Regions from separate parts of the Mesorhizobium sp. P3_A9 genome, predicted to be linked through region 1. Evidence: riboswitches for the same ligand, from Rfam matches in the RefSeq annotation. Region 1 holds a riboswitch; the other holds the start of a gene.
What was found. A riboswitch is a leader RNA that binds a small molecule or an ion and turns the genes downstream of it on or off. The one in region 1 is predicted to bind cobalamin.
Positions count from the first base shown of each region.

Region 2: it holds a riboswitch for cobalamin, as region 1 does, so the genes downstream of both, AC1DX0_RS11125 (DUF1636 family protein) here and AC1DX0_RS20715 (aromatic ring-hydroxylating oxygenase subunit alpha) in region 1, are expected to answer to the same signal.

Region 1 is NZ_JBFUGJ010000161.1:5,732-11,362, reverse strand. Features, by position in the region: gene AC1DX0_RS20720 (FAD-binding oxidoreductase) at 1-23, opposite strand, end outside; gene AC1DX0_RS20715 (aromatic ring-hydroxylating oxygenase subunit alpha) at 44-1,291, opposite strand; cobalamin riboswitch at 1,406-1,607, opposite strand; gene AC1DX0_RS20710 (DUF680 domain-containing protein) at 2,102-2,302, shown strand; gene AC1DX0_RS20705 (DUF680 domain-containing protein) at 2,375-2,578, shown strand; gene AC1DX0_RS20700 (DUF680 domain-containing protein) at 2,646-2,885, shown strand; gene AC1DX0_RS20695 (ABC transporter ATP-binding protein) at 2,971-4,083, opposite strand; gene bglA (beta-galactosidase BglA) at 4,114-5,631, opposite strand, start outside.
Region 2 is NZ_JBFUGJ010000054.1:18,184-21,644, forward strand. Features, by position in the region: gene AC1DX0_RS11115 (ABC transporter substrate-binding protein) at 1-424, opposite strand, end outside; gene AC1DX0_RS11120 (ABC transporter ATP-binding protein) at 472-1,260, opposite strand; gene AC1DX0_RS11125 (DUF1636 family protein) at 1,257-1,652, opposite strand; cobalamin riboswitch at 1,744-1,949, opposite strand; gene AC1DX0_RS11130 (substrate-binding domain-containing protein) at 2,201-3,190, opposite strand; gene AC1DX0_RS11135 (ABC transporter permease) at 3,264-3,461, opposite strand, start outside.

The sequences.
Region 1 (5,631 bases):
CGATAAAGGCCAAGATCCGTCATCGCGTTCATCCCTCAACCTCTCAAGCGACACTGCGCAGCGCCGGCCGGCCGCCATCGGCAAGGCGCGGACCGATGAAGCGGGCGTACCAGTCGACGAACTGGATCACGCCGCCCTCATGCAGCTCCGAATAGGGGCCGGGTTCATAGGCTGGCGACAGGATGCCGAAGGCGTTTTCCTCGACGATGCGGCGGTCCTGGTCGTTGGTCTCGGTCCAGACATGGGTGAGTTCGGCGAGATCGTAATCGACGCCCTCGACCGCATCCTTGTGGACCAGCCATTTGGTCGTCACCGCGGTTTCCGTGGCGCTGATCGGCAGCACGCGGAAGGTGACCGCATGGTCGATCAGGATATGATTCCAGGTCGTCGGGTAGTGATAGTGCATCAACGTGCCGATACGGTCGGCCGAGACGCTGTCGGACAGGTTCTTCTTCACCGCCCGCTTGCCGTTCATCGTGTAGCTGACTGCGTCACGCAGCAGCGGCGCGCGGGTGGCGCGGTACTGCCCGGCCGGGTCGATGCGGAACTTGCTCGGCAGGCCGGCTGCCTCGCATTTGGCCCAATGCGCCAGCATCTCCGGGTCGCTGTCGGCGCCTTGCACGCCGGTCACCGTCGGGGCTTCCGGGAAGGTCTTGCACAGCTCCGGGTGATTGCCGGCGCAATGGTAGCACTCGCGGTTGTTTTCCCAGACGAGCTTCCAGTTGCCCTTCTCGACGATCGTGCTCTCGAAGGCGATCTTTGCTTCGCCCAGGCGGTGCGGCTTGAGGTAGGGCTCGATCATCGCCCGCATCGGTGCGAAGTCGGCGGGCTCCTTGGCCAGGCAGATGAAGATGTAGCCGGCCACGCTCTCGCAGGCGACCGGCTTCAGGCCGAACTGGCTCTTGTCGAAGCCGTCGGCCATCTGGCGGGCAAACAGCAGCCTTCCGTCCAGCTCGTAGGTCCACTGGTGATAAGGGCAGACCAGCTTGGCGGCCATGCCCTTGTCGGTGTTGCAGACGCGGCTGCCGCGATGGCGGCAGGAATTGTGGAAGGCGTTGATCTCGCCCTGCTGATCGCGCACCAGCACGACCGGATAGTCGCCGATCTGTACGGTGATGAAGCTGCCGGGCTTCGGCAGTTCGCAATCATGGCCGATGAACAGCCAGTCGCGATACCAGATCAGCTCCATGTCCAGTTTGAAGAAATCGGGATCCGTGTAGAAGGGCTGCTCGAGCGAGAATCCGTCCCTGCGGCTGTTCAAGAGCCTCAGCATGTCGTTGCGCGTATCCATGTCCTGTCCTCTTCGTTCAAGGACTGAACTGGTGGTGATTGAGGAAGGATCGGGCGCAGGCCGGCGAAAGCCGGGCATGCACCATCCGCCTCTTGACCGCCCACCGCGATCAGTCGAGTCTAGAAATCTCGGGCTGGTTTCCGGGCTCTGGAGTTGTCCTTGCGGACCATCGCGACACCTTCCCAGGCTTTCGCCCAGTGGTCTCCCGTTGCGACTTGAACTCCACCACCGTTGCGGGGGCAGCGCCGGATTCTGACCGGCTTCCCAATTCTCCGCTCCATCGTCACGAAGCGGCACCTGAGATGTCATGATCTAATCACGACAGCGCTTGCGACATCGGCATGAAAGCGACATCGCATCCATGTGGCGCGACACGCATGCGCAATGATCGGTCAAGGACCGTGGTCACGGAAATCATCGTGGTGCCGGCTGTGCCGGCTATCAAAATCGACCCGAAACGGGGGCAAAAAGGGTTAACGGTTTCGAAAAGTGACTATTAGCACATTCTAAAATCGAACCGAACGGTTCGTTTCTGTTGACGGTGCGTGCAGGACGGTGTGAACGCTGAGCCTCCGATACAGTTGGTGATCGCAGTGCTGGTTTCAACTAACTTTTTGATATCAATAGGAAAAATGTTCGATCAAGAGGGCCTTGGTACAATTTCAAGTGGTGGATACTTGGTCCACACGGAACAACTTCGTGATTGGAAACGGCCAGCTGGCTTTCCCACATCGGGGCTGTCCGAACGACGCGATTTTAATCCCAAGACACGCCGCTAGACGGACGGAAAAAAATACTGGAGTACCCAAAATGAAAAAGATTGTTCTCACTGCCGCCGCCCTTCTGGCCATTTCCGGCAGCGCCTTCGCTGGTAGCGACAACTACGGTTCGAATGCCTCCCCGGCAGCTGCTGCTGTCGACAGCTCGCACACCGCTTCGATCAAGAAGTCGGAACCGGCTGCTCAGACGCCTGTCCAGGGTGCTGACCACAACCTCTTCGGCAACCACTAACAGCCGATCCCGGCCAACGGCGGGGTTTTTGTCCGCCGCTCTGGCCGACCTTAAGAAATTCAGGAGACTAACATGAACAAGTTCATCATTGCTGCCGTCGCCGTCCTGGCCATCTCCGGCAGCGCCTTTGCCGGCAGCGACAACTACGGCTCCAATGGCGCCAACCAGCCTGCCGTTGCTTCGACCGACAGCTCTTACACGGCTTCGATCAAGAAGTCGGAACCGGCTGCCCAGGCACCTGTTCAGGGTGCCGATCGTAATCTTTTCGGCCGCTAACAGCCGATTCCGGGAGCGGCGGTTTGCCCCGCTGCTCCCGTGAAACTCAAAATTCAGGAGACTTGAAATGAAGAAGATCATCCTTGCTGCCGCCGCCGTTCTGGCCATCTCCGGCAGCGCCTTCGCAGGCAGCGACAACTACGGCTCCAATGGCGCCAACCAGCCTGCCGCGACTTCGGTCGACAATTCGCGTACGGCTTCGATCCGCAACAGCGGCTCGCCCGTCTACAAGCTGCTCAATTCGTCGGGCGACGTGCAGAAGTCGATCCCTCAGAGCAGTGACCGGGACCTCTTCGGCAACCACTAACAGCCGAAGCTGACCTCCAAAAAAGAGCGGCGGGCCTGGCCCGCCGCTCTTTTTTATGTGCCTTGATTCAGCGGAGCTGTTCGCCTCAGGCCGCCTTTGCTTCCGGCTTTTGGAGCGCGAAGGAATGTCCGTCCGCATCGAAGATGTGCAGGTCTTCGCCATTGGCGCTAAGCCGCAATGTCGAGCCGCGCTTGACCTCGGCATTGCCGGGCAGCTTGGTCACCAGCGGCAGGTCGGCGCGGCCGATGTCGACGTAGACCAGCTGAACCTCGCCGAGTTGTTCGACATAATCGACCGTTCCCTCGAACAGATAATCCGCGCCGGTGGCGATGATCAGGTCCTCCGGCCGCACACCGAAGCTTACCGCCGCACCCTTCGCCGAGGCAGGTGTCGTGATCGGCACCGTGGCCTTGCGCCCGCCGACATGGCTGACCACGGTCGGGTTGCCGGTCTTGTCGATCGTCGCCGGCAGGATGTTCATGGCCGGAGAGCCGATGAACTGGGCGACGAACAGATTGCCGGGCTTCTTGTAGAGATCCATCGGCGTACCGACTTGCTCGATATGGCCGTCCTTCAACACCACGATGCGGTCGGCGAGCGTCATCGCCTCGACCTGGTCGTGGGTGACGTAGATCATGGTCGTGTTGGGCATCGATTCCTTAAGCTTGGCGATCTCGATACGCGTGGCGACACGCAGCGCGGCATCAAGGTTCGACAGCGGCTCGTCGAACAGGAACACTTTCGGATTGCGCACGATGGCGCGGCCGATGGCGACACGCTGGCGCTGCCCCCCCGACATCGCCTTGGGCAGCCGGTCGAGATATTTGGTCAGCTGCAGGATTTCCGCAGCCTGGCGCACGCGCCGGTCGATCTCGGCCTTGTTCTCCTTGCCGATCTTCATCGAGAACGCCATGTTGTCGTAGACGGTCATGTGCGGATAGAGCGCGTAGGACTGGAACACCATGGCGATGCCGCGCTTCGACGGCGGCACGTCATTGACCACTTCGCCGTCGATCTTGAGCTCACCGGCCGTGATTTCCTCGAGCCCGGCGATGGAGCGCAGCAAGGTCGACTTGCCGCAGCCCGACGGACCGACGAAGACGATGAACTCGCCCGATTTGATATCGAGGTCGATGCCATGGAGAATGTTGAGATTGCCGTACGACTTCTTCACTTGTCTCAGATTGACATCGGCCATTGGTTTCCTCCCAGTGATTTCCTCAAAGATTCAGTCGATGCGCCCGAACCAGGCGCCGTAGCCGCCAAGCTCGATCGAACCGGGGCTCGCTTGCCCGGAAAACCCGTGTCCCGGCAAAGGTTGCAGTGATCGGCTGCCAAGGTCAACCTTGGCCGGCTTGGCGCCGAGGTTGAAGACACAGACGATCTGCTCGTTGCCGGCCCGGCGCGTGAAGGCGACGGTGTCGCCCTCGCTTTCGATGAAGGTGATATCGCCCTTGGCCAGTGCCGGATGGGCACGGCGGAAGGTGAGGAAGCGCCGATAGTGCTCGAGCAGCGAAGCCTGGTCGCCCTGCTGGACATTGACCGCTTGCGCCAGATGCTTGGCCGGCACCGGCAACCAGGGCTTTGCCTGGGAGAAGCCACCATTCTTGGCGCTGCCATCCCACACCATGGGCGTGCGGCAGCCGTCGCGGCCCTTGAATTCCGGCCAGAAGCGGATGCCATAGGGATCCTGCAAATCCTCGAAGCGCAATTCAGCTTCGCCGAGCCCGAGCTCTTCGCCCTGGTAGAGGCAGACAGAGCCGCGCAGCGACATCAGCAATGCCGAGATGACCTTGAGATAGGCGATCGGATCGGCTTCGCTGGCGGCCCAGCGCGAGGCCGGACGCATCACGTCATGGTTGGAAAAGGCCCAGCACGACCAGCCGTCGCTGGCGACCTTGCCGAAGGCTTCCAGCACCGAGCGGACCTTGTCCGCGCTGATCTTTTCCGGCGCCAGGAAATCGAAGGAATAGCACATGTGCACGCGCTTGCCGCCGGCGGTATAGGCCGCCACGACTTCCAGCCCGCGCTGCGAATCGCCGACCTCGCCGACAGCGGCGGTCGCCGGATATTCGTCGAGCAGGGCGCGGAAGCGTTCGAGGAAGCCGAGGTTTTCCGGTCGGCTCTTGTCGTAGATATGGTCCTGGTAGTTGTAGGGATTGACCGCCGGGGCGGTCTGGTCGTTGCGCTCTTCCGGCGGCAGCGGCGGATTGTTCTCCAGGCCCTGGCTGTGGAAGTAGAAATTGATCGTGTCGAGGCGGAAGCCGTCAACGCCGCGTTCCAGCCAGAAGCGGGTGACGTCGAGCAGCGCGTCCTGGACTTCGCGGTTGTGGAAGTTGAGGTCCGGCTGCTCGGCCAGGAAATTGTGGAGATAGTATTGCTGGCGGCTGGTGTCCCACTGCCAGGCCGACCCACCGAAGATCGACAGCCAGTTGTTGGGCGGCGTGCCGTCGGGCCTTGCGTCCGCCCAGACATACCAGTCCGCCTTCGAATTGTTGCGGCTCGCCCGGCTCTCCTTGAACCATGGGTGGCTGTCGGCGGTGTGCGACAGCACTTCGTCGATCATCACTTTGAGACCCAACCGGTGCGCCTCTGCCGTCAGCGCGTCGAAATCGGCCAGCGTGCCGAACATCGGATCGACATCGCAATAGTCCGAGACGTCGTAGCCGAAATCCTTCATCGGCGACTTGAAGAAGGGCGAGATCCAGATGGCATCTGCGCCAAGCGAGGCGATGTAGGGCAGCCG
Region 2 (3,461 bases), on a different contig from region 1:
TGTCGAGATGGACGCAGCTTTCGGTCAGCACCAGCGTCTTGATGCCGTGCGGGGCGAGCGTGTCGGGCGTCACGTCACCGCCCGGCTTCATGCCATAGTACCAGCCGGCGAAGAAGAAATCGGGCTCGACCGCGACGAGGTTCTCGAGCGTCGGATATTTTGGCGCCAGTTCCGGAATGGAACCCTGCTCGGCCTTGAATTCGGGGCCGACCTTGTACCATCCGGTGATGCCGGTCAGGCCGACGATCGACGGCTGCAGCTTCAGCGCGAAGGCCATCTCGGCCATGTTGAGATCGTGGATGACGGCGCGCTTGGGCGGCGCGTCGAAGGTCAACTGCTTGCCGCAGCTGTCGACGGTGACGGGGAAGGCGAAGGCCGTCGAGGCCAGCAGCGAGAAGACGAGCGACAGTGAGAGACGTTTCACGGATTTTGCTCCTTGGTTGAACAGTGTCGGATGAGGAATGGGGTCGATCAGGACGGCGGCGCGGCGCGGTTCGGAACATCGAACACCGTCAGTTCGCGGTCCTCGGTGGGATGGCGCAGGCGAAACACGTCGACGCCGAAAATCTCGCGGATCAGCTGTTGGGTCAGCGCTTCGCGCGGGGCGGCCAGCGCATGCAGCCGGGCTTCGTGCATCACCGCGACCCTGGTGGCGAAGGGCGCCACCAGGGCCAGATCATGCAGCACGGCGATAACCGTCATGCCGAAGCCGGCCACGAGTTCGAGAAGCTCACCGCGGGCGCGCGGATCGAGATGGTTGGTCGGCTCGTCGAGGAACAGCACTTTCGGTTGCTGTGCGATGGCGCGCGCCAGTTGGGCGCGTTGGCGTTCCCCACCCGACAGCGAGCCGATGCTGCGGCCAAGCAGCGGCAACAGCCCGGTCCGGCGCAGCGCATCGACGACAATGTCGCGTTCCTCGCTCCTGCGCCTCAGGCCGGCATGCGGGACGCGGCCAAGCTCGACATAGTCGATCACCGCTAGTCGCGGATCAGGCTGGTCGGTCTGGCCGACGACGGCTATGTGCAACGCCCGTTCGGCGGTCGAGATCCTGTCCAGGCGGCGCCCGCTGAGCTTCACCTCTCCGGAGCTAGGCTTGAGCATGCCCGACAGCATGCGCAGCAGTGTGGTCTTGCCGGCGCCATTGGGGCCGATGATAGCGAGGCGATCGCCTAATGCCACCGACAGGCTGACCGCATGGACCAGATCCCGCCCGTTGGCCGTCGCGCCGAGGTCGCGCGCTTCGAGAAGCGGCATTGTCATCGGCTGTCCCCCGCAGGCTTGCCCGATCCCGGGATGCGGGCCAGCGTCTTGCCGGCCAGTCGGGGCGGGCGTTGTCCGGAATTGCACCAGCCGTCGGCTAGCGAGGCGTAAAGCCTGGCAAATCGCACGAGATCGCCGGCGTCGGCCTCCGCGTCTATGGAGCCGAAGAGATAGGCGGCCTTGCCCGGCGCCTGGAAGGCCACCGTCAGCGGCCGCGCGCAGCCCGCCATGCACTCGACGCCTTCGATCGTGAAGCCATGCGCAACCACGGGCTCGTGGTGGGCTGAGAGCCGGGACCGCAAATCCGCGCAAAGGCTTTCGCCCGACCTGATCCCTGTCGGGACGTCACGGCAAAGCGTGCACACGATGATGCGATGGATGGCGCCGTCCAACTTTCCGTCACTTTCCAAAACTGGCGACGGAAGGATGTTGGCGAGCCGGCCGACAAGACCGACGTCCACGTTTCCTCCCGGCACACCCCGTCCGGTCAACTCAGTGATGGCAGGTCTCCTGGCTCGCGGGTCTCGGCTCAATCCTGCCTTCCCAGCCTTGCCGGCCAGTGGCATATCGGATCTTGCTCACCGCTTACAGTTGCGGGGGCAGCCACGGTCTCGACCTTTGAGGGTCTCACCGTGTTCCCTTTTCACCCCTTGCCTTTCGGCGCGGGGACCATCACGGGGCCACCGTAGATTTGCCCCGAGCGCATCGCAACGATTCTTTTCGACTGAACCTGTCACCATCGCGGCACCGGCAGCTTGTCAGCTAGAGGCGTGCGATATCTCCATCTGTAATGTAATAACAGAACGATTTAGGTGGTTTTCTTTGTCGATGTCAATCCCTTGCCACAACCCTTCGAACTATCGCTGAAGGTTGCGGACGCAGACAGGGCGGAGTTCGCGTGAACCCCGCCCCGGATCGGATAGTCTGCAGGCAGACGCGCTTACTTGCCTGACAGCTGCTTGGCGTTCTCGGGCGTGATCGCCGTCGTCTCGACAGTGACCGTCGTATCCACCGAAGTGGCGCAATCGAGTAGGATCTTCTTCGACATCTCGATCGCTTCCTTCGCACCCGTCGGGTAGGTGAAGGTCGCCGCCCAGTCACCCTTGGCGACGGCCTCGATGCCACCGGCCGGGCCTGGCAAGCCATCAGTACCGATGATCTTGACGTCCTTGCCAGCGCCCTTGGCGGCAAGCAGCGCGCCGGCCGCCATCATGTCGTTCGAGGCGTAGAGCACCTTGATGTCGGGATGCGCCTGCAACATGGCCGAGAAAGCGGTCTGGGCTTTATCCGGCACCCAGTCGGCAGCCTGCTCGGCAACGACCTGGATCTTGGCATTCTCCTTGACGCCGTCCTTGAAGCCATTCAGCCGCTCTACGGCCGGCGTCGAACTCGGGAGACCTTCCAGCACGGCCGCTTCGCCACCTTCCGGCAGCAAGGTCTTGGCGGTGTATTTGCCCGCTTCGAGCGCGATCTTGTAATTGTCGCCGCCGATGAAGGCGGTGTAGTCCTTGCCAGGATCGCCGACCGTCTTGCGGTCGAGTTCGATGACCGGGATGCCGGCATCCATGGCGCGCTTCACCGCCGGCGTCAGCGGCGCCGCCTCGAAGGGCGAGATCAGCAGGAGATCGACCTTCTGGGTGATGAAATTGTCGACCTGCGAGGTCTGCGTGTTGACGTTGCCGGCGCCGTCGGCGATCTGCAGCGTGAAGCCCGGCACTTCCTTGGCCGCCGCCGTCAGCTCGTCATTGACGTGCTGACGATAGGGCTCGGCATTGTTCGCCTGCGAAAAGCCGATGATGAACTGGCCGTCCTTGGCGCAGGCCTTGACCAGCGGCTCGGCGGCCTGGGCGGCTCCGGCAATGCACAGGCCGGCGCCTGCCTGAAGCACGGCATGAAGCGCGCGCCTTGTTCCTTGTCTTGTGGTTTTCATACTTACTCTCCTCCTCGTCGGGCCGGGGGGCCAGACCTTGGTTGACTGCCTTCCAAATGCTGCCGTCTTCCTCCTAACGACCCAAACCCTCGCGGCGGCGAACGAGGGATTGAAGCACTGCCGCCAGCACGATGATCGCGGCGGTGGCGAGCAACTGCATGGCGGGCGTGATGTTGTTGAGCTGCAGAATGTTGGCGAGCGCGCCGAGCATGATGGTGCCGGCCACGGTGCCGACCATCGAGCCGGCGCCGCCGAACAGGCTGGTGCCGCC